4 regions of the Streptomyces sp. NPDC101132 genome follow, and region 1 is predicted to be linked to each of the others. Evidence: riboswitches for the same ligand, from Rfam matches in the RefSeq annotation. Region 1 holds a riboswitch; each other region holds the start of a gene.

Region 1 (7,340 bases):
GGCGCGTGCGTAGTCCTCGGTCTGGAGCAGGCCGGGCATGTGGATCGCCTGGAACGTGTGCATCCGCTGCGCGTGCCACTCCAGCTCGGCGATGTCGAGCATGCCGGGTGGCAGCTTGCCGCGGTACTCGTCCCACCAGCGCCGGGGCCGACGGCTCGCCATCTCGACCAGGCGGCTGATGTAAACCTCGTCGGCACAGCCGCAGTTGGCGGCCAACGTCCGCAGTCGCTCCTCGCTGATCGTTCGGGCACCCGACTCTATGAGGGGGATCTTCCCGCGGTCCATGCCGAGCAGGGCGGCCGCCTGTTCGGCTGACATTCCGGCCGCCGTTCTGATTCGGCGTACTTCCGCCCCCAGGCGCTGCCGACAGTACGTCGGGATGGTCGATGACATCGCACCCCTTCTCTCGCTTCCGGCAGTCTGCTACGTGACTCCCCGTCGGGTCCATAAATGGAGTAGGCACCACCAAACCAGCGGTGCGGACACCGAAAATGCCCTACAGTCGGTAACGCACCGCTCACACAACGGGAGTTGAAGCGCATCGGTAGCGCATGCCCATGCCCACCGACAGGCCACAACGCAACCCACCCCAGGGACACATGAGCCCGCCTTCGTGATGAGCCATCCGTGCGCGTCGACTCGCCCTTCGCCCTCAGTCACGTACGCCGCTGACCACCACGCCACGTACTCAACTCGCGGGAGTTCGCGATGCTCACCCCCTTCCACCCTGCCCCGGCACGTCTCACCGGCTGTCCGGTCGCTCCGCCCACGCCCCAGGACCCGGCCGCACCCGCACCGGATGCGCTGGCCTGCTCGCTCACCCTCCCCGGGGAACCGCACAGCGCCCGCATCGCCCGCGGAACCGTCCGCCTCGCCCTCCTCACCCACCGGCTGGACGGACTCGTCCCCGCGGCGGAACAGGTGACCGGCGAGATGGTGGCCGCGGCCTGGCGCCTGAACCCGGGCCGGGACCTCTACCTCTCGCTCCGCTGGCGCGACGACGCGCTCCGCCTCGCGGTCTACGACGGCCACGCCCCCCACGAACACCCCCGCCTGGCCGCCGCCTGCGAGGCCCGCCGCCGCGGCGCGCTCCGCCTCCTGTCGGCGGTGGTCCGGGAGAGCGGCGGCCAATGGGGCTTCGGCGAATCGCGCGAACCGGGCGGCGGCACCCGCACCTGGGCCACCCTCCCGGGCAACCCGACCCACACCCACGCCCACCCCCTCCGCGGCACGTGATGCCGCGGAGGGTCCCGGGCGGCGGGTCAGGACTCCGGCCCGCGCCCGTCCAGCAGCCGTTCGGCGAACGCCCGCGCGGCGGTCAGGTCCCGGGCGTCCGGGCGCTCCTTGTTGATGCCGCCGACGAGCTTGAAGATCGCCCAGGTGTCGAACCCCCGGCACCGGAAGCTGCCGTCCACCGCGAAGCCCTTGCCTTCGAGGATCCGGACCAGCGGGCGGGTGAACGGCGCCGCCGACCCGTCGGGGAGCCCGCTGGTGGCGAACACGAACGCCCGCCCCCGCCCGGAGGGCAGTCCCTTGACGAGGTCGATCAGGCGGGGGTGGAGCCTGCCGTAGTAGACGCCCGAGCCGAACCCCACGAGGTCGGCGCCGGCCAGCTCCGCCGGGTCGGCCTCCTCCGGCGACACGACCCGCGCACCGAGCACCTGCGCCATGCAGTCGGCGACGCGACGCGTGTTGCCGTGCGACACGGAGGCGCACACGATGACTGTCCTCATGCTTCACGATCCCTTCCTTCGTTGCTCCCGCTTCCGCAAGGAGGACCGTGCAGCGCCGTCGGATGTGACATCCCTTCCCGCGGCGGGGCGGCTCGGGGCACCAGGGGGAAACCCGGCCGTTAGGGTCGCCGTATGCACGACCAGGCCGCGCCCGATTCCCCGCCCACCCTCTTCGACTGGCAGTTCGCCACCGATCCGTACCCGGCGTACGCGTGGCTGCGGGAGCACTCGCCCGTGCACCGCACCGCGCTGCCCAGCGGGGTCGAGGCCTGGCTCGTCACCCGGTACGCCGACGCCCGGCAGGCCCTCGCGGACCAGCGGCTCAGCAAGAACCCGGCGCACCACGCGGAGCCGGCGCACGCCAAGGGGAAGACCGGCATCCCCGGCGAGCGCAAGGCCGAGCTGATGACCCACCTCCTCAACATCGACCCGCCGGACCACACCCGGCTGCGCCGGCTGGTGTCGAAGGCGTTCACGCCGCGCCGTGTGGCGGAGTTCACCCCGCGGGTGCAGGAGCTGACCGACCACCTCATCGACGGCTTCGCGGAGAAGGGGGAGGCGGACCTCATCCACGAGTTCGCCTTCCCGCTCCCGATCTACGCCATCTGCGAGATGCTCGGCGTACCGCGCGAGGACCAGGACGACTTCCGCGACTGGGCCGGGATGATGATCCGCCACGGCGGCGGACCCCGCGGCGGGGTGGCCCGGTCGGTCAAGAAGATGCGCGGATATCTGGTGGAACTGATCCACCGGAAGCGGGACGACCTGGGCGACGACCTCATCTCCGGACTGATCCGGGCAAGTGACCACGGCGAGCACCTCACCGAGAACGAGGCCGCGGCGATGGCATTCATCCTGCTTTTCGCCGGTTTCGAGACCACCGTCAATTTGATTGGGAACGGGCTGTATTCCCTTTTCCGGAACCCCGGCCAGCGGGCCCGGCTCCAGGACTCGCTCGCGGCCGGCGAGACCGCCCTGCTGGAGACCGGGATCGAGGAGCTGCTGCGTTACGACGGGCCCGTCGAGCTGGCCACCTGGCGGTTCGCCACCGAGCCGCTGACCCTCGGCGGACAGCGCATCGCCGCAGGTGAACCGGTACTCGTCGTCCTCGCCGCGGCCGACCGCGACCCGGCCCGCTTCGACCGGCCCGACACCCTCGACCTCTCCCGCACCGACAACCAGCACCTCGGCTACGGGCACGGCATCCACTACTGCCTCGGCGCCCCGCTCGCCCGCCTCGAAGGACAGACCGCGCTCGCCACCCTGCTGACCCGGCTGCCGGACCTGCGACTTGCCGTCGACCCGGACGAACTCCGGTGGCGCGGCGGGCTCATCATGCGCGGTCTGCGCACCCTGCCCGTGGAGTTCACCCCCCGCCCCAAACAACGGAATTGAGCATTCCTCACTTTCGTGACCTCAACGTGATCTGCGCATCATCGACTTGTGACATCCGTTCGAACCCCGCTAGGTTCGCCGTCACTTCCTTTGCCGCCACGCGAAAGGTCCACCTCATGCGTTCCGGGAACGGCCGTCACCGGCGCCCCCGTCAGGCCCCTGCGCTCGTCGTCACGGCGGGCGTCACCGGCTCCGCACTGGCGCTGCCGCTGCTCGCCGCCACCAACGCCAGCGCCGCCGACACCGCCACGTGGGACAAGGTCGCCGAGTGCGAGAGCGGCGGCACCTGGAGTGCCGACCTCAACAACGGCTTCTACGGCGGGCTGCAGTTCACCCAGGAACTGTGGAAGAGCGCCGGCGGCGAGGAGTACGCGCCGCGCGCCGACCTCGCCAGCCGCTCGCAGCAGATAGCCGTCGCCGAGCGGGTGCTCGCCGAGAAGGGCCCCTCGGCCTGGCCGCTCTGCGCTGCCCCCGCCGGGCTCACCAAGGCCGGCCCCAAGGCCGACGTGGACGACGGCCTCGGCAAGCCGAAGCCGATCACCCCCGCGCCGGTACGCCCCGACGAGGGCTCCGGCGCCACCGAGGAGGCCGGTACGGGTACGAAGACCCCCGCGCCCCCCGTGACGCGCACCCCGGCACCGCCGGCCACCGGGACCCCCTCGGGCACCGCGACCCCGGGTGCCACCGGCACCCCCGGCGCCACTCCCGGCACCGCGACCCCCGGCACCCCCACCGCCCCCGGCACGGGCACGCCCACCACCCCGGGCGCCACCGGCACCCCGGGCACGCCCGGAGCGACCGACGGGGCCACCCCGGGTGCGACCCCCGGGGCCACCGACGGGTCGGCCACCCCCGGCACCGGCAAGCACCGCGGCGACGCGGCCGACGAGACGTCAGGGGACGTGTCGGGCGAAACGGACGGAACGGGACGTCACGCCCTGACCGCCGACCCGCTCGCTCCTGACGCCGGGTCGGGTACCGGTGTCACCCCCGAGGGCGCCGGCGAGTCCACGTACATCGTCAAGTCCGGCGACAGCCTCTCCCGCATCGCGGACGCGAAGGGCCTCAAGGGCGGCTGGAGTGCGCTGTACAAGGCCAACGAGCAGGTCATCGGTGACGACGCGGACCTCATCAAGCCTGGTCAGAACCTCGACCTAAGCCAGAACTAGGGGCACTTCGGGCATCCGATAAAGCGGGCAATGTCCGGATTCATGTAAGTCTGGCGTCAGTGAGACATGAGTCTCAGGCCGTCAACTGGCGTGTCCCGCCCGGAAGCTCGGCTACCGCCCCTTCTCACCTGCGCAAATACCGGTTCCCGGTGCGCAAGTACGGGCCGTTTCTCCCCGATGTCCTGCCTTGAACATCGGGGAGCGGTCTGTCTACGGTCTGAACCGCTCGCCACCGCGGGCTCCTTCGACCGCATCGCCGAGTCCTGCCGGCGGACGGGGGAAACAGTCGTCGCGCAAGCGCCGAAGGCAGGAGCGGGGGACCCAAGGTTTGTGCCGGGCCCGGCCGTTGAAAGACGGTCACGGAACGGCTTGGGGTGAAGCCACGCGCTAGGACGCGAGGCCGGGCAACTCACTACGCCCGAACCCGACAGCTCACCTCGTAGGCGTCGGTGAGGAGAAGCCTCCAATGCTGCTTTCCAAGGGCAAGCACCGCCGTGCGTCCAAGGCCACCCGCATCGTCACCCTCGTCGGCGTGACCGGCGCGGCCGTCGCCGCCCCGCTGATGGTGGCGGGCACCGCCAACGCCGCCACCGCCTCCGAGTGGGACCGCGTCGCGCAGTGCGAGTCCGGTGGCAACTGGTCCATCAACACCGGCAACGGCTACTACGGCGGCCTGCAGTTCTCGCCCTCCACCTGGGCCGCGTACGGCGGCACCGCCTACGCCCCGCAGGCCAACCAGGCCAGCAAGTCCCAGCAGATAGCCATCGCCGAGAAGGTGCTGGCCGGTCAGGGCAAGGGCGCCTGGCCGAGCTGCGGCGTCGGCCTGTCCGGTGCCAAGTACAACGGCGGCGGCTCGGGCGAGTCCGCCCCGGTCAAGAAGAAGGCCAAGAAGAAGACGACGGAGACCCGCACGCAGCAGGCTCCGACCACCCGCTCCGAGCGCACCGCCGCCGCCCCGAAGCCCGCGGCACCGGCCACCGGCTTCAAGAAGGGCAACGGCTCCTACGAGGTGAAGGCCGGCGACACCCTCGGCACCATCGCCGACGCCCAGAACGTCAAGGGCGGCTGGGAGAAGCTCTTCGAGCTCAACAAGGACATCGTCACCGATGCCGACCTGATCTACCCGGGCCAGATGCTGAAGCTCTCCTGAACGGCTCCGGTACGGGAGTGATCCCGGACCGGCACCGGCCACGCCCGCCCGGCGCGTCCTCCCCCCGACGCGCCGGGCGGGCGTTCCCCTATATGCAGTCGGCGCGCCGCCCCCCCCTGTACGGCCGGCGAGCCCCTCCCTCGTGCGGCCGGCGAGCCCCTCCCTCGTGCGGCCGGCGAGCCGCTCCGTCACCCCTCCGGAGCCCCTTTGGGAGCCCCTGTGCTCGTTTGATCAGGGGTCTATGTCCTGGAAGACGGGTATTCGGTCCCTTTTTCGTCCCAGGACCCGGGCGGTCGGGCGGCCGACGCCCCCGACGGGGTTAGGCTCTAGGCGGCGAGGCCGGTCCCACGGCCCCACACGCCACCGCACATCTAGCGTCACATCCCAGAAGGAGATGCTCGTGCCGTCCATCGACGTCGTCGTAGCCCGGGAAATCCTGGACTCCCGAGGCAACCCCACGGTCGAGGTCGAGGTGGGCCTCGACGACGGCAGCACCGGCCGTGCTGCCGTTCCGTCCGGCGCCTCCACCGGTGCCTTCGAGGCCATCGAGCTCCGTGACGGTGACCCCAACCGCTACATGGGCAAGGGTGTCGAGAAGGCCGTCCTGGCCGTCATCGAGCAGATCGGCCCGGAGCTCGTCGGCTACGACGCCACCGAGCAGCGCCTGATCGACCAGGCCATGTTCGACCTGGACGCCACCGACAACAAGGGCTCCCTCGGCGCCAACGCCATCCTGGGCGTCTCCCTGGCCGTGGCCCACGCCGCCTCCGAGGCCTCGGACCTGCCGCTGTTCCGCTACCTGGGCGGCCCGAACGCGCACCTGCTGCCCGTTCCGATGATGAACATCCTCAACGGTGGGTCGCACGCCGACTCCAACGTCGACATCCAGGAGTTCATGATCGCGCCGATCGGCGCCGAGTCCTTCTCCGAGGCCCTCCGCTGGGGTGCCGAGGTCTACCACACCCTCAAGAAGGTCCTGCACTCCAAGGGCCTCTCCACCGGCCTGGGCGACGAGGGCGGCTTCGCCCCGAACCTGGAGTCGAACCGCGCCGCGCTCGACCTCATCGTCGAGGCCATCAAGCAGGCCGGCTACACCCCGGGCAAGGACATCGCGCTCGCGCTCGACGTCGCCGCGTCCGAGTTCTACAAGGACGGCAAGTACGAGTTCGAGGGCCAGTCCCGCTCGGCCGCCGAGATGACCGAGTACTACGAGGGCCTCGTCGACGCCTACCCGCTGGTCTCCATCGAGGACCCGCTGTTCGAGGACGACTGGGCCGGCTGGAAGGTCATCACCGACAAGCTGGGCTCCCGCGTCCAGATCGTCGGCGACGACCTCTTCGTCACCAACCCCGAGCGCCTCGCCCGCGGCATCGAGGAGGGCTCCGCCAACGCCCTGCTCGTGAAGGTGAACCAGATCGGTTCGCTGACCGAGACCCTCGACGCCGTCGAGATGGCCCAGCGCAACGGCTTCAAGTGCATGATGTCGCACCGCTCCGGCGAGACCGAGGACGTCACCATCGCCGACCTCGCCGTCGCCGTGAACTGCGGTCAGATCAAGACCGGCGCCCCGGCCCGCTCGGACCGCGTCGCCAAGTACAACCAGCTGCTGCGCATCGAGGAGATCCTCGACGACGCCGCGGTGTACGCGGGCCGCAGCGCGTTCCCGCGCTTCAAGGGCTGACCCGGCCGAACCGGCTGACAGCGCCCTGAGCCTCCGTACGTCCCCGCACTCGGTCCCGTACCGTGTGCGGGGACGTACGTGCTTATCAGGGGAGGCGGGACATGGCCGGGAACCGGGATCGGTTCTCCACCGCGACCAGGCTGAAGGCGCTCGGCGAGCGGACCGCGGCCCACGTCTACCGCTCCCAGTCCCGCCGGCAGGTCCGGCGCAGC
Region 2 (7,340 bases), on a different contig from region 1:
CACCGCGCCCACCGGTCCGGCGCCCACCGGCCCCGCGCTCGACGCCTCGCCGCAGCGCGTCGGCCACAGCGACGTGGCCAAGCTCCGCGAGGCCGCCGAGGACGCCCGGCGCTGGGACTCCAAGTACGGCGGGGGCGACTGGCGCTCCTCGATGGTGCCGGAGTGCCTGCGCGTCGACGCGGCGCCGCTGCTGCTCGGCTCGTACTCCGACGAGGTCGGCCGCGCGCTCTTCGGCGCGACCGCCGAACTCACCCGGCTGGCCGGGTGGATGGCCTTCGACACCGGCCAGCAGGAGGCCGCCCAGCGGTACTACATCCAGGCGCTCCGGCTCGCCCGGGCGGCGGCCGACGTCCCCCTGGGCGGGTACGTGCTGGCCTCGATGTCCCTCCAGGCCACCTACCGCGACTTCGCCGACGAGGGCGTGGACCTCGCCCAGGCGGCCATCGAGCGCAACCGCGGCCTGGCGACCTCCCGCACGATGAGCTTCTTCCGGCTGGTCGAGGCGCGGGCCCACGCCAAGGCCGGCGACTCGGCGGCCGCGGGCGCCGCGCTGCGGGCCGCCGAGGGCTGGCTGGAGCGGGCGCGGGAGGGCGACGCCGACCCGTCCTGGCTGGGTTTCTACTCGTACGACCGCTTCGCGGCGGATGCGGCGGAATGCTACCGCGACCTCAAACTGCCGCGTCAGGTCCGCCGGTTCACCGAGCAGGCCCTGTCCCGGCCCACCGAGGAGTACGTCCGCTCGCACGGCTTACGCCTGGTCGTGAGCGCCGTCGCCGAGCTGGAGTCCGGCAACCTGGACGCGGCCTGCGCCCAGGGCACCCGGGCCGTCGAGGTCGCCGGGCGGATCTCCTCCGCCCGCACCACGGAGTACGTGCGCGACCTGCTGCACCGGCTGGAGCCGTACGGCGACGAGCCGCGCGTGGCGGAGCTCAGGGAGCGGGCGCGACCGCTGCTGGTGGCGCCCGTGTGACCCGGATGTCAGTCGGGGGGTGCAGTATCGGGGTGGGAGGTGGCATGGAGCGCGTGCACTGCGATGTGGTGGTGGTCGGCGGTGGGATCGTCGGGCTGTCGACCGCGTACGCCCTGTCGCGGCTCGCGCCGGGGACGCGGGTCGTGGTGCTGGAGAAGGAGGCGGGCCCGGCCCGTCACCAGACCGGCCGCAACAGCGGGGTGATCCACAGCGGGATCTACTACCGCCCGGGGTCGCTCAAGGCGCGGTTCGCGGTGCAGGGCGCCTCGGAGATGGTCAAGTTCTGCGCGGAGCACGACATCCCGCACGAGGTGACGGGCAAGCTGATCGTCGCGACCGACCGCTCGGAGCTGCCGCGGCTGCACGCCCTGGTCCAGCGCGGCCGGGAGAACGCGATCCCGGTCAGGGAGCTGGGGCCCGCGCAGATCGCGGACCACGAGCCCGAGGTGCGCGGCCTGGCCGCCATCCACGTCGGCACGACCGGGATCTGCGACTACGGCGCCGTGGCGGAGCGGCTCGCCCAGGCCTCGGGGGCGGAGATCCGGTACGGCTCGGCGGTGGACCTCATCGGGCGCCGCGCGTCGGGCGTGGCGGTGCGCACGGCCGACGGCACGGTGGTGCGGGCGAAGGCGCTGGTGAACTGCGCGGGCCTGCAGTGCGACCGGGTGGCCCGGCTGGCCGGGGACGACCCGGCGGTGCGGATCATCCCGTTCCGGGGGGAGTACTACGACCTGACGCGGCCCTCGCTGGTGCGGGGACTGGTCTATCCCGTGCCCGACCCGGCCTTCCCGTTCCTCGGGGTGCACCTGACGCGGGGGATCGGGGGCGGCGTCCACGTCGGGCCGAACGCGGTGCCGGCACTGGCCCGCGAGGGGTACTCGTGGGGGGCGGTGCGCCCGCGGGACATGGCGTCCACCGCGGCCTGGCCCGGGATGTGGCGGGTGGCCGCGCGCCACTGGCGGTACGGCGCGGGGGAGATCCACCGCTCCCTGTCGAAGGGCGCCTTCACGCAGGCGGTCCGGCGGCTGCTGCCGGCGGTCACGGAGGACGACCTCACCCCGGCCTCGGCGGGGGTGCGGGCCCAGGCGGTGCTGCGGGACGGGACGCTGGTCGACGACTTCCTGATCCGCGAGGCGCCGCGTACGGTCCACGTGCTCAACGCCCCCTCGCCGGCCGCGACGGCCTCGCTGCCGATCGGACGGGAGGTGGCCCGGCGGGCGCTGGCGGCACTGGCGCCGTAGCCGGGATGCCGGACGGGCCGGCCGCCGTAGAATTGGCGGCACTGTGTCTGAGTCCCTGAACCCCCAGCCCAAGCCCCCTCCGGTGTGGCGCCACCAGCCCCGCTTCCCGGACGGTCCCGCCCCCGACCCGGCGGGCTCGCACCACGAGCGGCGCATCCGCAGCTTCCAGCCGCGCCGGAGCAGGGTGACCACGAGCCAGGAGGACGCGCTCCGCCGCCTCTGGGGCACCTGGGGCCTCGACATCGACGGCCGCGAGGTCCTCGACCTCGACAAGATGTTCGACGGCCTGCCGGTGGTCCTGGAGATCGGCTTCGGCATGGGCGAGGCGACCGCGCAGATGGGCGCCGACGACCCCGGCACCGGCATCCTCGCCGTCGACGTGCACACCCCCGGCCAGGGCAACCTGCTCGGCCTCGCCGAGCGCAACGGCCTGACCAACATCCGGGTCGCCAACGGCGACGCGATCATCCTGCTCCGCGAGATGCTGGCCCCGGCCGCCCTCGCCGGGATGCGCGTGTACTTCCCGGACCCGTGGCCCAAGAAGCGCCACCACAAGCGCCGGCTGATCCAGCCCGAGTTCCTCACGCTCGCCGCCACCCGCCTCGCGCCGGGCGCGATCCTGCACTGCGCCACGGACTGGGAGGAGTACGCCGAGCAGATGCTCGAAGTGCTCAGCGCGCACCCGGACTTCGAGAACACCCAGCCGGACGGCGGGTACGCGCCGCGCCCGGAGTTCCGGCCGCTCACCCGCTTCGAGGGACAGGGCCTGGACAAGGGCCACGTCGTACACGACCTGCTGTTCCGGCGCACCGAGAACTGAAAACCAGCCCTCCGGTACGCGTCCGGATCGCTACTGTCGTGGCGTGTTCCGGGTCCTGTCTCGCGCGTCCATCGGGCTGCTCGCGGTCGCCGGAGTGCTGATCCTCGCCCTCGTACGTGAGCAGACCGGCACCCAGGGCTTCCTCGTCGGCCTCGGCCTCGCCGTCCTGCCGGTGCCACCGCTGATGGCGGTGTTCCACTGGCTGGACCGGACGAAGCCGGGGCCCTGGCCGCAGCACCTGTTCGTCTTCGCCTGGGGGGCGTGCGCCGCGGCGCTCATCGCCATAGTGGCCAACAGCTTCGCGACCCGGTGGATAGCGGCCGCGACCCTGGACCCGCACGACGCCGACCAGCTCGGCTCGATCGCCATCGCCCCGGTGGTGGAGGAGTGCGCGAAGGCCGCCGCGCTGCTGCTGGTCTTCCTCTTCCGCGGGCGGCGGTTCACCGGGATCACCGACGCGATCGTGGTGGCCGGGTTCACCGCCACGGGCTTCGCCTTCACCGAGAACATCCTCTACCTCGGCAACGCCTTCGGCGAGGACCTCGGCAGCGGCACCTCGCTGCTGGACTCGGTGACGGCCGCGACCTTCTTCGTACGGGTGGTGATGTCCCCGTTCGCGCACCCGCTGTTCACCGTGTGGACCGGGCTCGGCTTCTGCTGGGCGGCCTTCGCGGCCGGGCGGTGGCGGCGCGTCGGGCTGCCCCTGGCCGGGCTGGCGCTGGCGATGGCGACGCACGCCCTGTGGAACAGCTCGTCGGAGTTCGGCGAGTACGGCTTCTACGTCGTGTACGCGACCGTGATGGTGCCGGTCTTCGGGGTGCTGGCCTGGCTCGGGGTACGGGCCCGGGGGCGCCGGGACCCGCTGTTCGTACCGGCGATGCGGGGCGCGGCGCACGCGGTGGACGCGGTGGGGCCGTACGCCGTGGACGCGGTGGGCCCGTACCCGGCGGACGGCGCCGTGGCCCCGTACCCCGCCGTCGTCAGACCGTCAGGCCCTTGCCCCGCAGCCATGCCAGCGGGTCCACCGTCGCTCCGCCGGTCCGCACCTCCAGGTGGAGATGGGCGCCCGTGACGTTGCCGGTGGCGCCGACGCGGCCGATGGTCTCGCCGGTGGTGACGGTGCCCGAGGTGACGGACATCGAGGACAGGTGGCAGTACCAGACCTCCGTGCCGTCCTCCAGCCGGAGGACGATGCGGTAGCCGTACGCGCCGGACCAGCCCGCCGAGATGATCTTTCCGCCGTGCACGGCCTTGACGGGGGTGCCCGTCGGCGCGGCGAAGTCCAGGCCGGTGTGGTGGCCGGAGGACCACATCGAGCCGGAGTCGCCGTAGTGCGAGGTCAGCGTGTACGAGGAGGTGGGCAGTGCGTACTGGCCGGCCAGCTTGGCCAGGCGCTCCGCCTCCGCCTTGGCCTCCGCGGCCGCCTTCGCCGCGGCCTCGGCGGCCTTGCGCGCTTCGGCGGCCTTCTTGTCCGCCGCCTCCCGCTCGGCCTTCGCCTTCGCGGCGGCGGCCTGCTCGGCGGCGCGCTGGGCCGCCTCCTTCTCCTGGGCGACGGCCGCGTCCGCCTGGGACTCCGCCTGCTGGAGGATGCGGTTGCGCAGGGCCTCGCCGGCGTCGGTGCCGGCCGCGGCCTGCTCGGGGGTGACGCCCGCGTTGGTGAGGGGCGCCTCGATGGGGGTGGTCTCCCGCGCCGCGTCCGCCTCGTCGTCGGGGAGCAGCGAGGGTATGGATATCGCGACCGGGGGCTTGTCCTGTGCGGTGGCCATGCCGGTGGCGCCGACGGCGGCGATGATGCCGACGCCGAGGACCGTGGAGCTGCGCGCGAGTCCGCCGCGCTGCTTGGCGACGCGGTGGCGGCCGCCGGCCGGACGGGCGGAGTCCTCGGTGGGGTTCCACTCGCCCCAGGCCCCGGCACCGGTTCCGCCCGGGTAGGGCGAGTCCGTCTCGATGGAACCGGGGGCTTCGGGGGCAGGCCTGCTGGACGCCACGGGGGCGCTCCTTTCCTTCCTTCTGGCCTACCGGGTTAGCTGACGGGTTCGGAGCAGGAAGGTCTCCTACGGGTCAGAACGACCCGATTCACCCCAAGTTGGTGGTTCCCCGGTTCCCTCACGGGATTCGGCGCGCACGCGCACGGTGCCGTCACTTGCGACGGCCTGGACAGCCGCGCTGCGTTATCGAACGGTAATAGACAACAGGGAGTGATTCCAAGCTCCCTTACTTGATCCTTCACATCAACCAGCCATTCCGTGACCGGCGTTGGCCAGGGCAAATGCCGCATCGAGCGACAGAGTCGGGCGAGACGCCTGCGCAGACATCGCCACTCCGGCCACTTCCGTACCCTGATGGGCCGTCAACCAACCGACGCCCCCACCTGCTTCGCTTACGTTGCGTGTCCGGCCGGACGCGCTCAGCGGCGCCGTGCGGCGGTGACGGACCTCCGGCGCACGGCCTGACCCGGCGTCGGGCGGACGACCGCGAGCAGCGCCATGTCGTCCGTGGCGCCGCCACCGGTGTGCCGCCGCACATCGGCGATCAGGCCGGCCAGCAGTTCCTCCGGCCCGGGGAAGATCCGTCCGCGCAGCCGTTCGGCCGGCTCGTAGAAGGCGCCCGCGGCGTCCCGGGCCTCGGAGAGCCCGTCGGTGTAGAGCAGCAGCGTCGAGCCGGCGGGGAAGGGCCACGCGTCCGCCCGGTACCGCCCGTCCCCCAGCTCGCCCATGCCCAGCGGCAGGGCGGCCTCCGCGGGGGCCAGCACCTCCAGCTTCCCGTCGGCGCGCAGCAGCAGCGGCTCGGGGTGCCCCCGGTTGACCACGCGGAGCGTGCCGCCGTCCGGGGAGACCTCGGCCAGTACGCAGGTGGTGAAGCCCTCGACGGAGTCGAGGCTGTCGCGCCGGGTGCCCTCCCGGGCCAGGGCCCGCTCCACCCGCCGGGCCACACCCTCCAGGGTGGGTTCGCGTTCGGCCGCCTCGCGGAAGGCGCCGAGCACCACCGCCACCGCCTCGACCGCGCCGAGCCCCTTGCCGCGTACGTCCCCGACCGCGAGGCGGACGCCGTACGGGGTGTCCTGGACGGCGTACAGGTCCCCGCCGATGAACGCGTCGGCGTCGGCGGCCTCGTAGCGGGCGGAGACGTGCAGTCCGCCGATGCGTCCGGCGGGGGTGGGCAGCACCGCGCGCTGGGCGACCTCGGCCACGCCGCGCGCGGAGGCGAGCTGCGCGCCGCTGCGCCGGACCACGCGGTTGATCAGCAGCGCCAGGACCGCGACGGTGAAGACGGTCACCAGCTCGGTGACCGCCTCGACCTTGCCGGAGCTGCCGTTGCGGAGCTGGAGCATGAGCACGGCCAGAGCGGCGGTCGCGCCGGTGAGCAGGGTGGTGGAGAACGCGAAGAGCGGGGCGGCGATCAGAGGTGCCGCGGTGAAGAAGGGCGCGCCCGTGAAGCTGGGCGGGGTCAGGACGTCGAAGCCCAGACCCAGGACGATCAGGAGTGCGGGGAGCACGCGCAGGAAGGTCCGCGCGAAGCGTCTGCCGTTGCCGTCACCGGTGCGGCTCCGGGCCCGGCCGGCTCTCCCGGCCCCCCGGGAGGATCCTCCTCGCTGCCCCAGCCCCACCACGTCCCTCCCTGACCGGTCCCCGCTCGCGCCCGCGGTACGGGCCGCCGCCGCCCCGCCTCCCAAGGCTGCGGGCGGGGCGGCCGCACGGCGAGCGGGCGGGGCCGAACGGGTGTCGCCGCCCGGTCCGCCGGCGTCGCGCGGGCCGACGCGCCGGCGGCCCGCGGCCGGCGCCGGAACCCCCCGGAAGCCCCCCGGGAATCAAATGGCGCGGAGCACCCCCCGGAATGGCGTAAGCTGGAGTCACCGACGCGGGGTGGAGCAGCTCGGTAGCTCGCTGGGCTCATAACCCAGAGGTCGCAGGTTCAAATCCTGTCCCCGCTACTCAGCACGAGGCCCGGATCCTTCTGGATCCGGGCCTTCGTCGTTGCAGGGGCGCCCCGCGCGTCGCCGCGCCCGCCGCCCCGCCGCCCGTCAGAGCTTGGCGAGGAAGGCGTCCAGGTTCCCCTTCATCCGCTCGACCTGCTGCTCCACGGTCAGCGTCTCCTCGAAGCGGCCGCCGGGCTCGGGCTGCTTCCTGCCCCGCACGTAGAGGGAGCAGTCGAGGTCCGTGCAGATGTAGACGCCGACGGAGTTGCCCTCGCGGCCCTCGCGCCCGGACTTGCGGGCGGTCATCAGGGAGACGCCGGAACCGGGGTGGGTGGTCAGGCAGAAGGTGCACATGCTGCGGTGCAGGAAGCCGCGCTTCACGGAGGGGAAGCG
Region 3 (7,340 bases), on a different contig from region 1:
ACGGGTCGGCCGGGAAGACCTCGATCAGTACGAGGCCCTCGTCGTCGTACCGGGCCTCGTGCCCGGCGCGGTGCCGGGCCAGCAGCTCCCGCGCGTCCCGACCGGCCTGCGTACCGTCCTCGTCGCCCGCCCGCACGACGGTGCTCGCCACCCGGGTGCCGTCCTCGGCCAGCCGGGTCACCAGCGCCGCGCTCTCGCCCAGGGCCAGGGACTCCCACCACTCGTCCGGCACCGACGCCAGCGGCTGGACCAGGATCTCCGCCTGGCCGCCGCAGGTCAGCCCGGCACCGGTGGCCTCGGAGCCGTGCACCGACACCCGGCAGACCCGGGCGCCGCCCTCCTCGATCGCGGCGGCCTCCGCGACGAGCTGCTCGTCGAACACCCCGCGGTACAGGCTCCCCGCACACGCTCCGCGCGGATCGACGAGCAGCGCACCCGCGGGGTCCCGGGGCCCGAAGCCCTGCTCGGCCACCGGCCGTGCCAGGAACGCCCCCCGGCCCTCGGCCACCCACTGCCGCGCCGTCTCCACCAGCTCGCGCATCACACGCCGCCCTTCTCGACTCCGCCCGGTCTTCCCAGGTCAGCCCCCAACGTATGCCCGCTCCAGGCCGCCCGACCCCGTTCGCGACGAGTTTCGGGCGGACCACCAACCCACCCGCTTGGACGATCACCCCAACCCCGCCGGGGCCCGTCCTCGTGAATGCCACCGGGCCCGGCGCGCCACCGCCCCCGCGGGGGCCGCAGGGCCGCCGCCGGCACGGTCCAGGCAACGGTTCCATACCGGTGGGCCGGTGCGCCGTTTCCGGTGCGGCCGCGCCCGGTTGAGAGGGCGTGAAGACGACATCGACGCCCGGGCCGCTCGCCGCGCTCCAGGGTGCCTACTGGCTCGACTCCCCGTCCGCGCACGAGGGCGAGGACTGCGGTCGGTGTGCCGCCCTGCGCACGGACCCCGAGGTCCCCGGGCCACCCGCCGCCGAACCGCCGCACGGGCGCGCGCCGGTGCTGCTGCGCATGGCGATGACGCTGCTGGCCGCCGCCTCGATCGTGACGGCGTTGCTGCTGACCGGCCTCCACGTGGTGCCCTGAGGGCGACGGGACGCGCCGGTCAGTCCTCGGAGCGTTCGGTGACGGGGGCGTCGGTGCGGTCGCCGAGGAACTCGTACCAGCGCCGCTGGAGGCACACGTACCGGGTGTCGGCCTCGACCAGCCGGAGGAAGGCGCCGACGGCGTCGGCCAGCCTGCCCTGGAGGCCGCCGTCGGCCAGGTCACCGGCGTCGGTGAAGCCCTCGTGCGCCCTGGCGAGGCTGAACATGTCCGGGTAGACGCGGCAGCCCAGGTGCTCCAGGGGGACGCGCAGGGCCCACAGGCCGCGGTTGCCGCCGACCAGGGACGGCGAGGCGGAGACGAGCAGCGCGTGCTTGTCCTTGAAGGGCTGCGGCCGGACCCGGGACACCCAGTCGACGGCGTTCTTCAGCACCCCGGGCACGGAGGCGTTGTACTCGGGCGAGGAGATCACGAAGCCGTCGCAGGAGGCGATCCGCTCGCGCAGGGCCAGCGCGCCCTCCGGCAGCCCCGTCTCGGCCTCGGCGTCGCCGTCGTAGACCGGCATCGGGAAGTCGGCCAGCCGGGCCAGGTCGACGGCCGCGCCCGCCTCGGCGGCCAGCCGGGCCACCAGGGCGGCCAGCCGCGTGTTCAGCGACCCGGCGCGCAGCGAGGCGCCGAAGACCAGCAGGCGGACCGGCTGGCGCACCTCGTCGGGGACCGGCATGCGGGCCGCTTCGGGGACCGCTGCGGGTCCGGGGTCAACAGTCATGGGCCGCTGCCTCCAGTGCGGGGGGTGTGACCACGAGACCAGCACAGCGGGGGAGCGGCGGACGGGTGCCGGGGCCGTGCCGGGGGCGAACTCACCCGGGCGGCGGCGGCCCCTCCGGCCACCCTCACCAGAACGGACTAAAACGGACATAAATGAGCGCTTGCGACGCATCCCGCTTTTCCGTGCCGCGCCGGTATTTCACACTCCTTGTGGGCCCCGGTGATATGTGTCACGCGAGGCTTTCGCGTGACATGCCGGGGTGGACCCGAAAGCGTTGCCGCGACTGGAAAGTTGGGGTGAGCCGGAAAATCGATCTTGCCATTTTCCGGCCCGAATTCCCCCGTTCGCTTTCCTTTAGCGAATTCAGGACTTGTTCCGTCCCGCGGCTCTCGCCTACGGTCACGCTCATTCCGGGTGGAACGCCGAATCCTGCCGCCGCCCGGACCGCACCGTCCCCATTCAATTCACGTACGGCAGGAGCGGGGGAACCAGGTAAGCCGCCGTTCCGCGATCTTCCGCGGAACGGCTCGGGGTGAAGTCACCACGTGTGGCCGGACAACTCCAGTCCGAACCCGACAGCTCACCTCGCAGGCGACGGAGAGGAATGCGCCATGCCCGGAAAAGGCAAGCACCGCCGCCCCAAGAACACCCGTCTGACCCGCGGCTTCGTCGCCGTCGGCACCGGTGGTGCCGCCCTGGCGCTGCCCGTGCTGGGTGCCACCACGGCCAGTGCCGCGGCCCCCGCCACGGCCGGGACCGTCGCCCCGCAGGCCGTCGGCGCCGCCCCCGCCGCGGCACCGAAGGCCCCGGTGACCTACGCGGTCAAGGCCGGCGATTCCCTCGTGAAGATCGCCGAAAAGCATTCCCTCGCCGGCGGCTGGAAGAAGCTCTACCAGGACAACAAGACGGTCATCGGTGAGGACCCGTCACTCATTCGTCCGGGCCTGAAGCTCTCCGTCGGGGCGGCCGCCGGGAAGGCCGCGCCGGCCCGGAAGGCCGCGCCCGCGCGGGCCGACCGTTCCGCCCGTACCACCCTCAAGGCCGCGGCTCCCAAGGCGAAGAGCTACGCGAACAACCTCGACGGGTGGATCCGCGAATCCCTGGACATCATGGTCAAGCACGGGATTCCCGGCAGCTACAACGGCATCTACCGCAACGTCATGCGGGAGTCCTCGGGCAACCCGCTCGCCATCAACAACTGGGACTCCAACGCCGCCGCGGGCATTCCCTCCAAGGGCCTGCTCCAGGTGATCGACCCGACGTTCCGCGCCTACCACGTGCCCGGCACCTCGACCGACTCGTACGACCCGGTCGCGAACATCACCGCCGCGTGCAACTACGCCGCCGCGCGCTACGGCTCCATCGACAACGTCTTCGGCGCCTACTGATCCCCCTCGGGTGTGCGACACCGGGACCGGCGGCCACGGCCGCCGGTCCCGGCCGCGTTCGCGGGTGCGATCGCAGGGGGAGTGCCCGGCCGCGCGCCCGCGTCAGGTCCGCGTGTACCTGACGTACGGCGGCCGGGGGCGTTGAGCGCGGGCCCCGGGCTGCCGAAGCTGGCCGGAAGTGGCCCCCGGCCGCGGCGCCGGCACCCCCTCCGCCGTGGCCCGGGGCGTGATGTCGCGCCGACCGGATGAGGAACCACGTGATCGACCTCGATGGACAAGTCGCCCTGACCACAGAGCTCTTCGGTGACCCGGAGGCCCTCTTCGGCACGCTCGGCGGGCGCGGCCCGGTCCACCGCGTCGCCCTGCCGGACGGCATGCCCGCCTGGCTGGTGACCGGCCACCGGGAGGTGCGGGAGGCGCTCTCCGACCCCCGCCTCGTCCGCGGCGCGCACGCCGCCGCGCCCGAACTCCGGCAGTACCTCGGCATGTACAGCGACGAGTTCGTGCTCACCAAGCACATGATGCTGAGCGACCCGCCGGACCACACCCGGATGCGCAAGGTGGTCGCCAAGGCCTTCACCCCGCGCCGGGTCGAACTGCTGCGCCCCCGCGTCCAGGAGATCACCGACGGGCTGCTCGACGCCGTCCTGCCCGCCGGCCGGGCCGACCTCGTGGAGGCCCTGGCGCTCCCGCTGCCGATCGCGGTGATCTGCGAGATGCTCGGCGTCCCGTTCGGAGACCGGGACGAGTTCGGCCGCTACGCCGAGGTCATCACCGGCATGAACGCCTCCTCGGGGCCCGGCGAACTCGCCGCCGCCGGGCAGTGGTTCAACACCTACCTCAGCGAGCTGATCGCCCGCCGCCGCACCGAGCCCGGCGACGACATGATCTCCGGCATGCTGGAGGCCCAGCGGCACGGCGACACGCTCTCCGACCTGGAGATGCGCTCCAACGTCTTCATCCTGCTGGTCGGCGGCTTCGAGACCTCCGTGAACCTCATCGCCAACGGCGTCCTCGCCCTGCTGCGCCACCCCGACGCCCTGGAACGGCTCCGGGCGGACGAGGGCCTGCTGCCCGGCGCCGTCGAGGAGCTGATGCGCTTCGACAGCCCGGTCTCCACCGTCACCTACCGCTTCGCGACCGAACCGCTCACCATCGGCGGGGCCCAGATCCGGCCCGGCGACCACGTCGCGGTCTCCATCGCGGCCGCCAACCACGACCCGGCCAAGTTCACCGAGCCCGGCCGGCTGGACATCACCCGCCGGACCAACGGCCACCTGAGCTTCAGCCACGGCATCCACTTCTGCCTCGGCGCCCCGCTGGCCCGGCTGGAGGGCGAGATCGCGCTCCGCGAGGTGCTGCGGCGGCTGCCCGGCCTCCGCCTCGCCGAACCGGCGGAATCGCTCACCTGGAAGCAGAACTTCATCGTGCACCGCCTCGACCGGCTCCCGGTCACCTTCACCCCCGGGCCCGCGTAGACCCGGCCCGCAGAACCACGGACCGCGCGGCCGCTCCCGGGGCCGGGCCCCGCTCAGAGCCCGGGGAGCGGCTCCGGGTCCGGCTCGCCCGCGGCGTCGGAGCCCGGCAGCGGCAACTGGTGCAGCAGCCGGTCCGGTTCCACCGGCCGCAGCGAGGCGCTACAGCTCACCAGCGCGCCCGTGGCGTCGCGCTGCATCCCGGGGTGGTCGTGGCGGGCGGCCTTCCACTGCCCGACGCCGACCGGCATCGCGGCGACGTTGCGCCCGCAGGCCGGACACTGGACACGCGGCATCTTCATCCCCTCAGGATGGCCCATCCCCCCGACAACGTCAGACCGCGTGCGGGAACCGGAACAGCCGCTCCGGGTCGTAGCGCCGGCGCACCTCCTCCAGGCGGGGCAGCGCCGGCCCGTAGTAGGCCCCGCGCCAGTCCGGCAGCCACGGGTCGGCGTAGTTCTGGTACGCCCGCCCGCTCGCCCAGGGCCTCAGCCGCGACCACAGCTCCCGCAGCCAGCCCTCGTGCCGGGCCACCTCCGCGGGCGTGGCCGTGCCCGGCCACAGGGCCAGGTACTGGGCCAGGAGCTCCTCCCCGCGGTGCACGAAGGCGGTGTCGCCGACGGCCACCCGGTTCAGGGCCCCGCCGCACACCCCGTCCAGCTGGACGACGCCCCGCCCGCCCGGCGGAACCGCCGCCGGGTACCCGGCCACCGCGTCGAGCAGCACGTCCACCGCGGCCTCCGACAGCCCGCCCGCGCGCCAGAAGTCAGAGCGCGCCGCGTACGTCTCGCGTTCCAGGCTGCCGCGCGGGTCCTGCCCCGGCAGGGCGCCGGGGAGGTGGCACTGCGGCACCGTGCGTTCGCCGCACCCCGCCATGACCCGCATCGTCTCCTCGTACCCCCGCACCACGAGGTGCCGGTCCCGCGGCGGCGACCCGGCGAGCGCCTCCAGCCGGTCGAGCAGGCGCTCCGTCCCGCCCGCGCCGTCCAGGCACACCACCCGCACGGCCGGCCCCGGCCGGCTCCCGTCCGGCCCGGCACCGTACAGCTCCAGCTGGCTCCAGTACGGGTCCGGCAGCTCGGCCAGCCACCGGCGCCAGCCCAGGACCAGCGCCTTCGCGTCCCGCCACGCCCAGTTCAGCTCCGCGAAGGCACACTCGGCCACGGCATGGGTGCGGAAGCGGAACTCGGTGACCACCCCGAAGTTCCCGCCGCCCCCGCCGCGCAGGGCCCAGAACAGGTCCGGCTCGTGACCGGCGTCCACGTCCCGCACCGCCCCGTCCGGGGTGACGATCCGGGCCCCGGTGAGCCGGTCGCAGGTCGCCCCGTAGGCGCGGCTGGAGACGCCCAGCCCGCCGCCGAGCGTCAGACCGGCGATCCCGACGGACGGGCACAGCCCGGTCGGGATCGCCGCCCCGACCGCCCCCAGGCCCGCGTGCACGTCGGCCAGCCGGGCCCCGGCACCCACCCGGGCGGTGCCGGCCCCCGGCGTGACCCGGGCCAGCGCCCCCACGTCGACCACCAGCCCGGGACCGGTCGACCAGCCCGGGTAGCTGTGCCCGCCGCTGCGGGGCACGACGGGCAGGCCCCGGCTGCGTACGAACTCCAGGCACGCCGCGACGTCCGCCTCGTGCGCCGGGTACGCGACGGCGGCCGGGGCGGTCCCGTCGTGCCGGGGCTGGTACAGGCGCTTCGCCGCCGGGTAGTCCGGGTCGCCGGGCAGCACCAGCCGCCCGTCGAGCCCCCGGGCCAGCGCGGCGAGGTCGGCGTCCCGGCGCGCGGTGCCCGGGCGGACGGCGCGCCCGCCGCCGGACGCGCGGGCCGCCCGGCCGGGGTCCGGGTGCCCGCCTGGGTCCGGGTGCCCGGCGGCCTGCGCCCGGCCCGGAGCGGCGAAGGAGGCGAACAGGGACGCGGCCAGCAGCCGCCGCCGGTGAAGGGTCATACCGCCCACTACGCCGCGTACCGTCCCCGCGCCCGCCGCGGCACGCCGCCGCCCCGCCGATCTCCGCCCGGCCGGCCCCGGAGCCAGGGGGCCTACCGCCGGTAAAGGGCGGGGAAATTCCTGCCGGCCGACCTGCGCTTCCCGCACCCGGCGTTTTCGTTGCCTTGACGCGCTCTTAACGCGGATCCATGCTCCTGAACCCGCCCCGCACGACGGAATCCGCATCCGTCCGGGCATTGACCGGTGCCCATCCGGAGGCTTCCAATCCTCCCCGGGAGCACCGGCACCCCCCTCACCCAGCCGCCCCGGAGGCGATACCGCTCCCGCCCCAGAGACACCGCAAGCCGATCGGAACCGCCTGATGACCGACACCCTCAGCGCCCCGCACGCGCTGGCCCCCGCCACCGGCCCCACCCCGCAGAAACTCAAGCGTTCCATCGGCGTCGTGGGCGGCACGCTCCTCACGCTCTCGTGCGTGACGCCGGCCTCGACCCTCTTCGTCGTCGTCCCGGACCTGTTCTCCGGCCTGGGCACCTTCACGGCCCTCACGATCGCCATCGGCTCACTGCTCTGTATCGGCGTGGCGTTCTGCTACTCCGAGCTGGGCACCCTCATCCCCAGCGCGGGCGGCGAGTACGCCATGGTGTCGACCCTGGCCGGCCGCCTCGCCGGCTGGCTGGTCTTCGTGCTCTCCCTGCTCGTGGTGATGATCGTGCCGCCCGT
Region 4 (7,340 bases), on a different contig from region 1:
TGCTGCGCCTGGCCGGCGCGCCCTCCCTGGGCTGGCTGGACGTGAAGACCTCCGGCGGCGTCGAGGTGCCCCGCATCGAGGCGGCCGTGGACGAGGAGCTCGCCCGCTTCGCCGCCGACGGCCCGACCTCCGAGGAGATGGAGCGCGCCCAGGCCCAACTGGAGCGCGAGTGGCTGGACCGCCTCGGCACCGTCGCCGGCCGGGCCGACGAACTGTGCCGGTTCGCCGTGCTGTTCGGCGACCCCCAGCTGGCGCTGACCGCCGTCGAGCGGGTGCTCGACGTCACCGCGGAAGAGGTGCAGGCCGTCGCCGCGGCCCGGCTCCGCCCGGACAACCGCGCGGTCCTCGTGTACGAACCGCTGCCCGCCACCGAAGACAACGCCGAAGGGGCAGACCAGTGACCGCCGACGTCGCTTCCTCGATGACCTTCCACCCCCAGCCGCAGGCCGGACAGCCGAAGCCGTGGGCCTTCCCCGCCCCCGAGCGCGGCACGCTCGGGAACGGCCTGACCGTCCTGCGCTGCCACCGCCCCGGCCAGCAGGTCGTGGCCGTCGAGGTCATCCTCGACGCCCCCCTGGAGGCCGAGCCCGAGGGCCTCGACGGCGTGGCCACGATCATGGCCCGTGCCCTGTCGGAGGGCACCGACAAGCACTCCGCCGAGGAGTTCGCCGCCGAGCTGGAGCGCTGCGGCGCCACCCTCGACGCGCACGCCGACCACCCCGGCGTCCGGGTCTCGCTGGAGGTGCCCGCCTCCCGCCTGCACAAGGCCCTGACCCTGCTCGCCGAGGCCCTGCGCGCCCCAGCCTTCGCCGACAGCGAGGTGGACCGCCTGGTCCGCAACCGCCTCGACGAGATCCCGCACGAGCTGGCCAACCCGCAGCGCCGGGCCGCGAAGCAGCTCTCCAAGGAGCTCTTCCCCGCCACCCTGCGCATGTCGCGTCCGCGCCAGGGCAGCGAGGAGACGGTCGGCCGGATCGACTCCGGGGCCGTGCGCGCCTTCTACGAGGCCCACGTGCGCCCGTCGACGGCCACGGCGGTGGTGGTCGGCGACCTGACCGGCACCGACCTGGACGCCGTCCTCGCCGACACCCTGGGCTCCTGGACCGGCGGCTCCGGCGAGGCGTACCCGGTCACGCCGGTCACCGCGGACGACACCGGCCGCGTGGTGATCGTGGACCGGCCCGGCGCCGTGCAGACCCAGCTGCTGATCGGCCGGATCGGCGCGGACCGCCACGACCGCGTCTGGGCCGCGCAGGTCCTCGGCACGTACTGCCTCGGCGGCACGCTCACCTCGCGCCTGGACCGCGTGCTCCGGGAGGAGAAGGGCTACACGTACGGCGTGCGCGCCTTCGGGCAGGTGCTGCGCTCCACGGCCGACGGGACCGGCGCCTCGATGCTGGCCATCAGCGGCTCGGTGGACACGCCCAACACCGGCCCCGCGCTGGGCGACCTGTGGCAGGTGCTGCGCACCCTCGCCGCCGAGGGCCTGACCGACGCCGAACGCGACGTGGCCGTGCAGAACCTGGTCGGCGTGGCGCCGCTGAAGTTCGAGACCGCGGCGGCCGTCGCCGGCACCCTGGCCGACCAGGTCGAGCAGGAGCTGCCGGACGACTTCCAGGCGCAGTTGTACGCGCGGCTCGCCGAAACCGGCACGGTGGAGGCGACTTCGGCCGTGGTGAACGCCTTCCCGGTGGACCGTCTGGTGACGGTGCTCGTGGGTGACGCGTCCCAGATCGCGGACCCGGTGCGGGCGCTGGGCATCGGAGAGGTGACCGTGGTCACCAACTGACCCGGTTCCGGCCCGACATGGAGCGGGGCCCTGATGGATTGTCCATCAGGGCCCCGTTTGCGATTTCTGTCCGTTTCAGGGCGTTCGTTGCCTGAATGACCCGTGGCGTACGCCACAAAACAGCGTGTCCGTTTGGTGATTGTCCGACGATCCGCCTAGCGTCAACCTCGCTGTCCGTCAGCTGTAACAGCCGCACCCGCGGCACCGGACAGCAATCGCCGAGTCCCCGTCAGGCGCGAGCCTGGGGAGCCGGGGACCCACATCAGTCCCTGGGGTGAATCGGACCGCCTCGCCAGAGGTGGCCCGTAGGAGACCTTCCTGCTCCGAACCCGTCAGCTAACCCGGTAGGCGAGAGGGAAGGAAAGGATCAGCCTCTCCATGGCCTTTGGCAGTCGTGCCACCGGTAAGCACCGTGGCCCCAGCCGTCTGAGCCGCAAGAGCGCGAACGTGGCCGGCATAGCCGCCCTCGCGACCACCGGTGTCGTCGGCACCCTGGCCGGCCCGGCCTTCGCCGCCACCGACGCCGACTCCCGCGGCCCCGAGGACACCGGCCTGAACGCCGTCGTCGTCGCGGACGACCTCGCGGGCCAGATCGAGGCCCAGGCCGAGTCCCAGCAGGCCGCCGCCGAGATCGCCGCCGCCAAGGCCCAGGCCGAGAACGAGGCCCGCCAGCGTGCCGCCGAGGCCAAGGCGAAGGCCGAGGCCAAGGCCAAGGCCGAGCGCGAGGCCGCCGAGCGCGCCGCCCGCGAGGCCGAGCGCAAGCGTCTGCTCACCTACGTCGCCCCCGTCGCGGGCTCGTACGTCAGCACCTCGTACAAGGCCGGCGGCTCCATGTGGTCCTCCGGCAGCCACACCGGCATCGACTTCCACGCCGCCTCCGGCACCTCGGTGCACGCGGTCGGCCTCGGCACGGTCGTCGAGGCGGGCTGGGGCGGCGCGTACGGCAACAACGTCGTCATCAAGATGAACGACGGCACGTACACCCAGTACGGCCACCTCTCGTCGATCAACGTCTCGGTCGGCCAGCGCGTCACCCCGGGCGACCAGATCGGCCTCTCCGGCTCCACGGGCAACTCCAGCGGCCCGCACCTCCACTTCGAGGCCCGCACCTCGGCCGACTACGGCTCGGACATCGACCCGCTGGCGTACCTGCGCTCGCACGGCGTCAGCATCTGACCCGCGCCACGCCGCGCCCCCGCCGCCCCGCGGCGACCCCCGCTTCCCGAAGGCCCCGGCTCCCCGAGCCGGGGCCTTCGGCGTGCCCGGCGCGCGGAGAGCCGGCGTGTCGGGACCGGTGGTCGGGACCGGCGGTCGGGACCCGGCATGTGCGGATCTGGCAAAAAACCATTCCGGAATTCATCGCCGCGCTCCGGAATTCCTCGTTTCTGCAATAGAGTCGGCGGCACACATGTCGACGCCGACCGCGTTTCGCGGGGATTAAGCGGAGGTCCGGTCATGCGCATTCCCGCGCACGCGGTGTGCACGGCGATCCGCGACGACATCGTCGCCGGCGTCTTCGAGCGCGGCAGCAGGCTCACCGAGGAACTCCTCGCCCGCCGGTACGGCGTCTCGCGCGTCCCGGTCCGCGAGGCCCTGCGCACCCTGGAGTCGGAGGGTTTCGTCACCACCCGCCGGCACGCCGGGGCCTGCGTCGCCGAGCCCACCGAACAGGAGGCGGCCGACCTGCTGGAGCTGCGGGTGCTGCTGGAGCCCCTGGGGGCCTCCCGGGCCGCGCAGCGCCGCACCGAGGGCCACCTGAAGGTGCTGCGCGGGCTCGTGCGCCTGGGCCAGGAACGCGCCCGCCGGGGCCAGGGGGAGGACCTGCGCTCCCTGGGTGGCTGGTTCCACGAGACGCTCGCCCAGGCCTCCGGCAGCCCGGGCCTGATCTCGATGCTCACCCAGCTGCGGCACAAGATCGCCTGGATGTACGTGGTGGACGCCCCGGCCCACCCCGTGGAGTCCTGGGCCGAGCACGGTGCCATCGTCGACGCCGTGGCGCGCGGGGACGCCGACCGGGCGCGGGCGCTCACCGCCGCGCACATGCACCGGACCACGGGGGCGCACCGGCTGCGGCGGGCGCGGGGCGAGGGGCAAGTGAGGGGTTCGCAACCTGCCGTAAACACCGCGGGTGGCCGCTTTTAACAAAGTCCGTATACAAAGGGACTGCGGAATTTGTTGGGCCGCCAATTTCCCGTGCCCTGATATCGGCGCGGACATTTCCTGCCCGGCCCGGAGTCCCGGGTGTGGAGAATGAAAATGAGCCGCACCCCGCCGAGCGGGGTACGGCTCATTCGGCGGCCGGAGACCGGCCGGAGATCGGCCGGAAACCGGCCGGAAGCTCAGACGGTCTCGGGAAGCTCCTCGAGTCCCTCCGCGACCAGCTTCGCCAGGCGGTCCAGAGCGGCGTCCGCGCCCTCGGCGTCGGAGGCCAGGATGATCTCCTCGCCGCCCTGCGCGCCCAGGCCCAGCACGGCGAGCATGGAGCCGGCGTTGACGGGCGTGCCGTCGACCTTGGAGATGGTGACCGGGATACCGGAAGCGGTCGTCGCCCGGACGAAGATCGAGGCGGGACGAGCGTGCAGGCCCTCGGCCCAGCCGACGTTGACGCGGCGCTCTGCCATGGTGATGCCCTTCAGGTTCTACGGGTTGTCTAGACCACTATCTCACGACCGCCGGGCTGCATCCGACCGACCTTCGGCCCGAAGGAGTCCGCCGTTCGACCTCCCAGCTTGCCCTGTTTGTCCCTCTTGCCCAACCCGCCGCGCGCGTGGGGTCCGCCGGGCCCCGGGCCGTACTCTTGGCCCATGCGGACGCCGTCGGACCCTTCGTACCCGGCCCACTGGGAAGCGGATGTCGTGCTGCGCGATGGCGGCACCGCCCGGATCAGGCCGATCACCACCGAGGATGCGGGCCGGCTGGTCAGCTTCTACGAGCAGGTCTCGGACCAGTCGAAGTACTACCGGTTCTTCGCGCCCTACCCGCGGCTGTCCGCCAAGGACGTGCACCGCTTCACCCATCACGACTACGTCGACCGGGTCGGCCTGGCCGCCACCGTGGGGGACGACTTCATCGCGACCGTCCGCTACGACCGGATCGACGCCACCGGCCGCCCCGCCACCGGCCCCGCCGACGAGGCCGAGGTCGCCTTCCTGGTCCAGGACGCCCACCAGGGCCGCGGGGTCGCCTCCGCACTGCTCGAACACATCGGGGCGGTGGCCAGGGAGCGCGGCATCCGCCGCTTCGCCGCCGAGGTGCTGCCGGCCAACACCAAGATGATCAAGGTCTTCACGGACGCCGGCTACACCCAGAGGCGCAGCTTCGAGGACGGCTCCGTCCACCTCACCCTCGACCTCGAACCCACCGCCGAGTCCCTGGCCGTCCAGCGCGCCCGCGAGCAGCGCGCGGAGGCCCGCTCCGTGCAGCGGCTGCTCTCGCCGCGCTCCGTCGCCGTGATCGGCGTCAGCCGCACCGAGGGCGGCGTCGGCCGGGCCGCCCTGCGCAACCTCCTGGACTCCGGCTTCACCGGGACCGTCCACGCCGTCAACGCCGCCCTGCCGGACGGTACGGGCGGGACGCTGGCCGGCGTACCCGCGTACCGCTCCCTCGCGGGCCTCGACGGCCCGGTCGACCTCGCCGTCGTCGCCGTCCCCGCCGAACGCGTGCCCGAGGCGGTCGCGGACTGCGGCGAACACGGCGTCCAGAGCCTGGTCGTGCTCTCCGCTGGATACGCCGAGAGCGGCCCGGCGGGGCTGGAACGGCAGCGCGAACTCGTCCGCCAGGCACGCTCGTACGGGATGCGGCTGATCGGGCCGAACGCCTTCGGCGTCATCAACACCGACCCCGAGGTCCGGCTCAACGCCTCCCTCGCGCCCGGCTCCCCGGAGCCGGGCCGCATCGGCCTGTTCGCCCAGTCCGGTGCCATCGGCATCGCCCTGCTCTCCGGCCTGGTGCGGCGCGGCGCGGGGCTCTCCTCCTTCATCTCCGCGGGCAACCGCGCCGACGTCTCCGGCAACGACTTCCTCCAGTACTGGTACGAGGACCCCGCCACCGACGTGGCCCTGCTCTACCTCGAAACCCTGGGAAACCCACGGAAGTTCACCCGCCTCGCGCGGCGGACCGCCGCCGTGAAGCCGGTGGTCGTCGCCAAGGGCGGCCGCCACAGCGGGGTCAGCCCGGCCGGCCACACCGTGCCCGAGACCCGGCTGCCGGACGCCACCGTCTCCGAACTGCTCCGGCAGGCGGGCGTGATCCGGGTGGACACGGTCACCGAACTCGTGGACGTGGGCCTGCTGCTGGCCGACCAGCCGCTGCCCGCCGGGCCGCGCGTGGCGATCCTCGGCAACTCCGAGTCCCTCGGCCTCCTCTCGTACGACGCCTGCCTCACCGAGCGGCTGCGCCCGCACGCCCCGCTCGACCTGACCACGGCCGCGGAGCCGGCGGACTTCCGGGCCGCGCTGGGCGCGGCGCTGCGGGACCCCGGGAACGACGCGGTGATCGTCACCGCCATCCCGTCCGTGGGGGAGAGCACGCTCACCGAGGACCTGGCCGAGGCGCTCGGGGCGGCCGCGGCGGAGGGCCCGGCGAAGCCGGTGGCCGTGGTGCACGTGGAGCTGGGCGACCTGGCGGAGGCGCTCTCGACGGCGGCCTCGACGACGACGGCGGGCACGGTCGGTAGGGCGGGTACGGAGGGTACGGCGGAGGACCCGGCGGGCACCGGCGTGCCGGCGCCGGCCGGAGGGGCCGGAGGGGCCGGGACGGCGGAGGGAGCCGTGGCGGCCGACGGGACCGGGGCGACCGGGACGACCGGAGGGACCGCGCCGGCCGCGGGAAGCCCGGCGTCCGGCGCACAGGCCGGGACGGGCCCGGCGGCCACCGCAGCGCGGCTGGCCCGCCCGGGCGCGGCCTCCGCCGGATCCGCTCATGCCTCCGCCACGCCCGCCGCCCGCGGCGGTTCCGCGCCCGCGGCCCGCAGCGCGGCACCCGGCAATGCCGCCCCCGCCCCCGAGCCCACCCGCCCGCCCCGCGGCCCCATCCCCGCCTACCCCTCCCCGGAGCGGGCGGTCCGGGCCCTCGCCGAGGCCGTCCGGTACGCCGAGTGGCGCCGCGGCACCGCGGTGTCCGGCCAGGTCCCCGAGTACGAGGACATCGACACCGCCGGAGCCGCCGCCCAGTTGGAGGCGCTGCTCGCCGGCACCGACGGCGACGCCGGCACCACCCTCGCCGACGCCGACGCCCACGCGCTGCTCGCCCGGTACGGGATCAGGGTGCTGCCCACGCTGCCCGCCCCCACCCCGGACGCCGCCGCGGAGGCCGCCGGCCGGCTCGGCTACCCCGTGGCCCTGAAGACCACCGCCCCGCACCTCAGGCACCGCGCCGACCTGGGCGGCGTACGCCTGGAGCTTGCCAACGAACACGAGCTGCGCCGGGCCTACGGCGAGCTGACCGAGCTGCTCGGCAAGCCGGCCGAGCTGCAGCCCGTGGTGCAGGCGATGGTCCCGCGGGGCGTCGACACCGTCGTCCGGTCCGTCATCGACCCCGCGGTCGGCGCCGT

What was found. Region 1 has a riboswitch for cyclic di-AMP ahead of ACIQUR_RS06895 (transglycosylase family protein). Riboswitches for the same ligand answer to the same signal wherever they lie in the genome.
Positions count from the first base shown of each region.
Region 2: another riboswitch for cyclic di-AMP. It lies ahead of ACIQUR_RS24505 (peptidoglycan DD-metalloendopeptidase family protein); the one in region 1 lies ahead of ACIQUR_RS06895 (transglycosylase family protein).
Region 3: another riboswitch for cyclic di-AMP. It lies ahead of ACIQUR_RS19245 (transglycosylase SLT domain-containing protein); the one in region 1 lies ahead of ACIQUR_RS06895 (transglycosylase family protein).
Region 4: another riboswitch for cyclic di-AMP. It lies ahead of ACIQUR_RS18805 (M23 family metallopeptidase); the one in region 1 lies ahead of ACIQUR_RS06895 (transglycosylase family protein).

Region 1 covers NZ_JBIVYX010000002.1:595,195-602,534, forward strand. Annotated here, with positions in the region: gene ACIQUR_RS06870 (Scr1 family TA system antitoxin-like transcriptional regulator) at 1-393, opposite strand, end outside; gene ACIQUR_RS06875 (ATP-binding protein) at 709-1,236, shown strand; gene ACIQUR_RS06880 (flavodoxin family protein) at 1,263-1,733, opposite strand; gene ACIQUR_RS06885 (cytochrome P450) at 1,866-3,128, shown strand; gene ACIQUR_RS06890 (transglycosylase family protein) at 3,245-4,297, shown strand; cyclic di-AMP (ydaO/yuaA leader) riboswitch at 4,586-4,758, shown strand; gene ACIQUR_RS06895 (transglycosylase family protein) at 4,764-5,447, shown strand; gene eno (phosphopyruvate hydratase) at 5,842-7,128, shown strand; gene ACIQUR_RS06905 (septum formation initiator family protein) at 7,230-7,340, shown strand, end outside.
Region 2 covers NZ_JBIVYX010000011.1:13,531-20,870, forward strand. Annotated here, with positions in the region: gene ACIQUR_RS24485 (sporulation protein) at 1-970, shown strand, start outside; gene lhgO (L-2-hydroxyglutarate oxidase) at 1,015-2,211, shown strand; gene trmB (tRNA (guanosine(46)-N7)-methyltransferase TrmB) at 2,255-3,031, shown strand; partial or broken gene ACIQUR_RS24500 (PrsW family intramembrane metalloprotease) at 3,075-3,884, shown strand; gene ACIQUR_RS24505 (peptidoglycan DD-metalloendopeptidase family protein) at 4,012-5,019, opposite strand; cyclic di-AMP (ydaO/yuaA leader) riboswitch at 5,029-5,162, opposite strand; gene ACIQUR_RS24510 (PP2C family protein-serine/threonine phosphatase) at 5,439-6,632, opposite strand; tRNA gene ACIQUR_RS24515 (tRNA-Met) at 6,889-6,962, shown strand; gene ACIQUR_RS24520 (FBP domain-containing protein) at 7,053-7,340, opposite strand, start outside.
Region 3 covers NZ_JBIVYX010000007.1:455,290-462,629, forward strand. Annotated here, with positions in the region: gene ACIQUR_RS19230 (XdhC family protein) at 1-541, opposite strand, end outside; gene ACIQUR_RS19235 (hypothetical protein) at 832-1,086, shown strand; gene ACIQUR_RS19240 (NADPH-dependent FMN reductase) at 1,106-1,768, opposite strand; cyclic di-AMP (ydaO/yuaA leader) riboswitch at 2,224-2,420, shown strand; gene ACIQUR_RS19245 (transglycosylase SLT domain-containing protein) at 2,425-3,201, shown strand; gene ACIQUR_RS19250 (cytochrome P450) at 3,459-4,679, shown strand; gene ACIQUR_RS19255 (hypothetical protein) at 4,733-4,978, opposite strand; gene ACIQUR_RS19260 (FAD-binding oxidoreductase) at 5,010-6,617, opposite strand; gene ACIQUR_RS19265 (APC family permease) at 6,979-7,340, shown strand, end outside.
Region 4 covers NZ_JBIVYX010000007.1:341,511-348,850, reverse strand. Annotated here, with positions in the region: gene ACIQUR_RS18815 (M16 family metallopeptidase) at 1-401, shown strand, start outside; gene ACIQUR_RS18810 (M16 family metallopeptidase) at 422-1,789, shown strand; cyclic di-AMP (ydaO/yuaA leader) riboswitch at 1,996-2,155, shown strand; gene ACIQUR_RS18805 (M23 family metallopeptidase) at 2,168-2,965, shown strand; gene ACIQUR_RS18800 (GntR family transcriptional regulator) at 3,245-3,931, shown strand; gene ACIQUR_RS18795 (HPr family phosphocarrier protein) at 4,129-4,410, opposite strand; gene ACIQUR_RS18790 (GNAT family N-acetyltransferase) at 4,594-7,340, shown strand, end outside.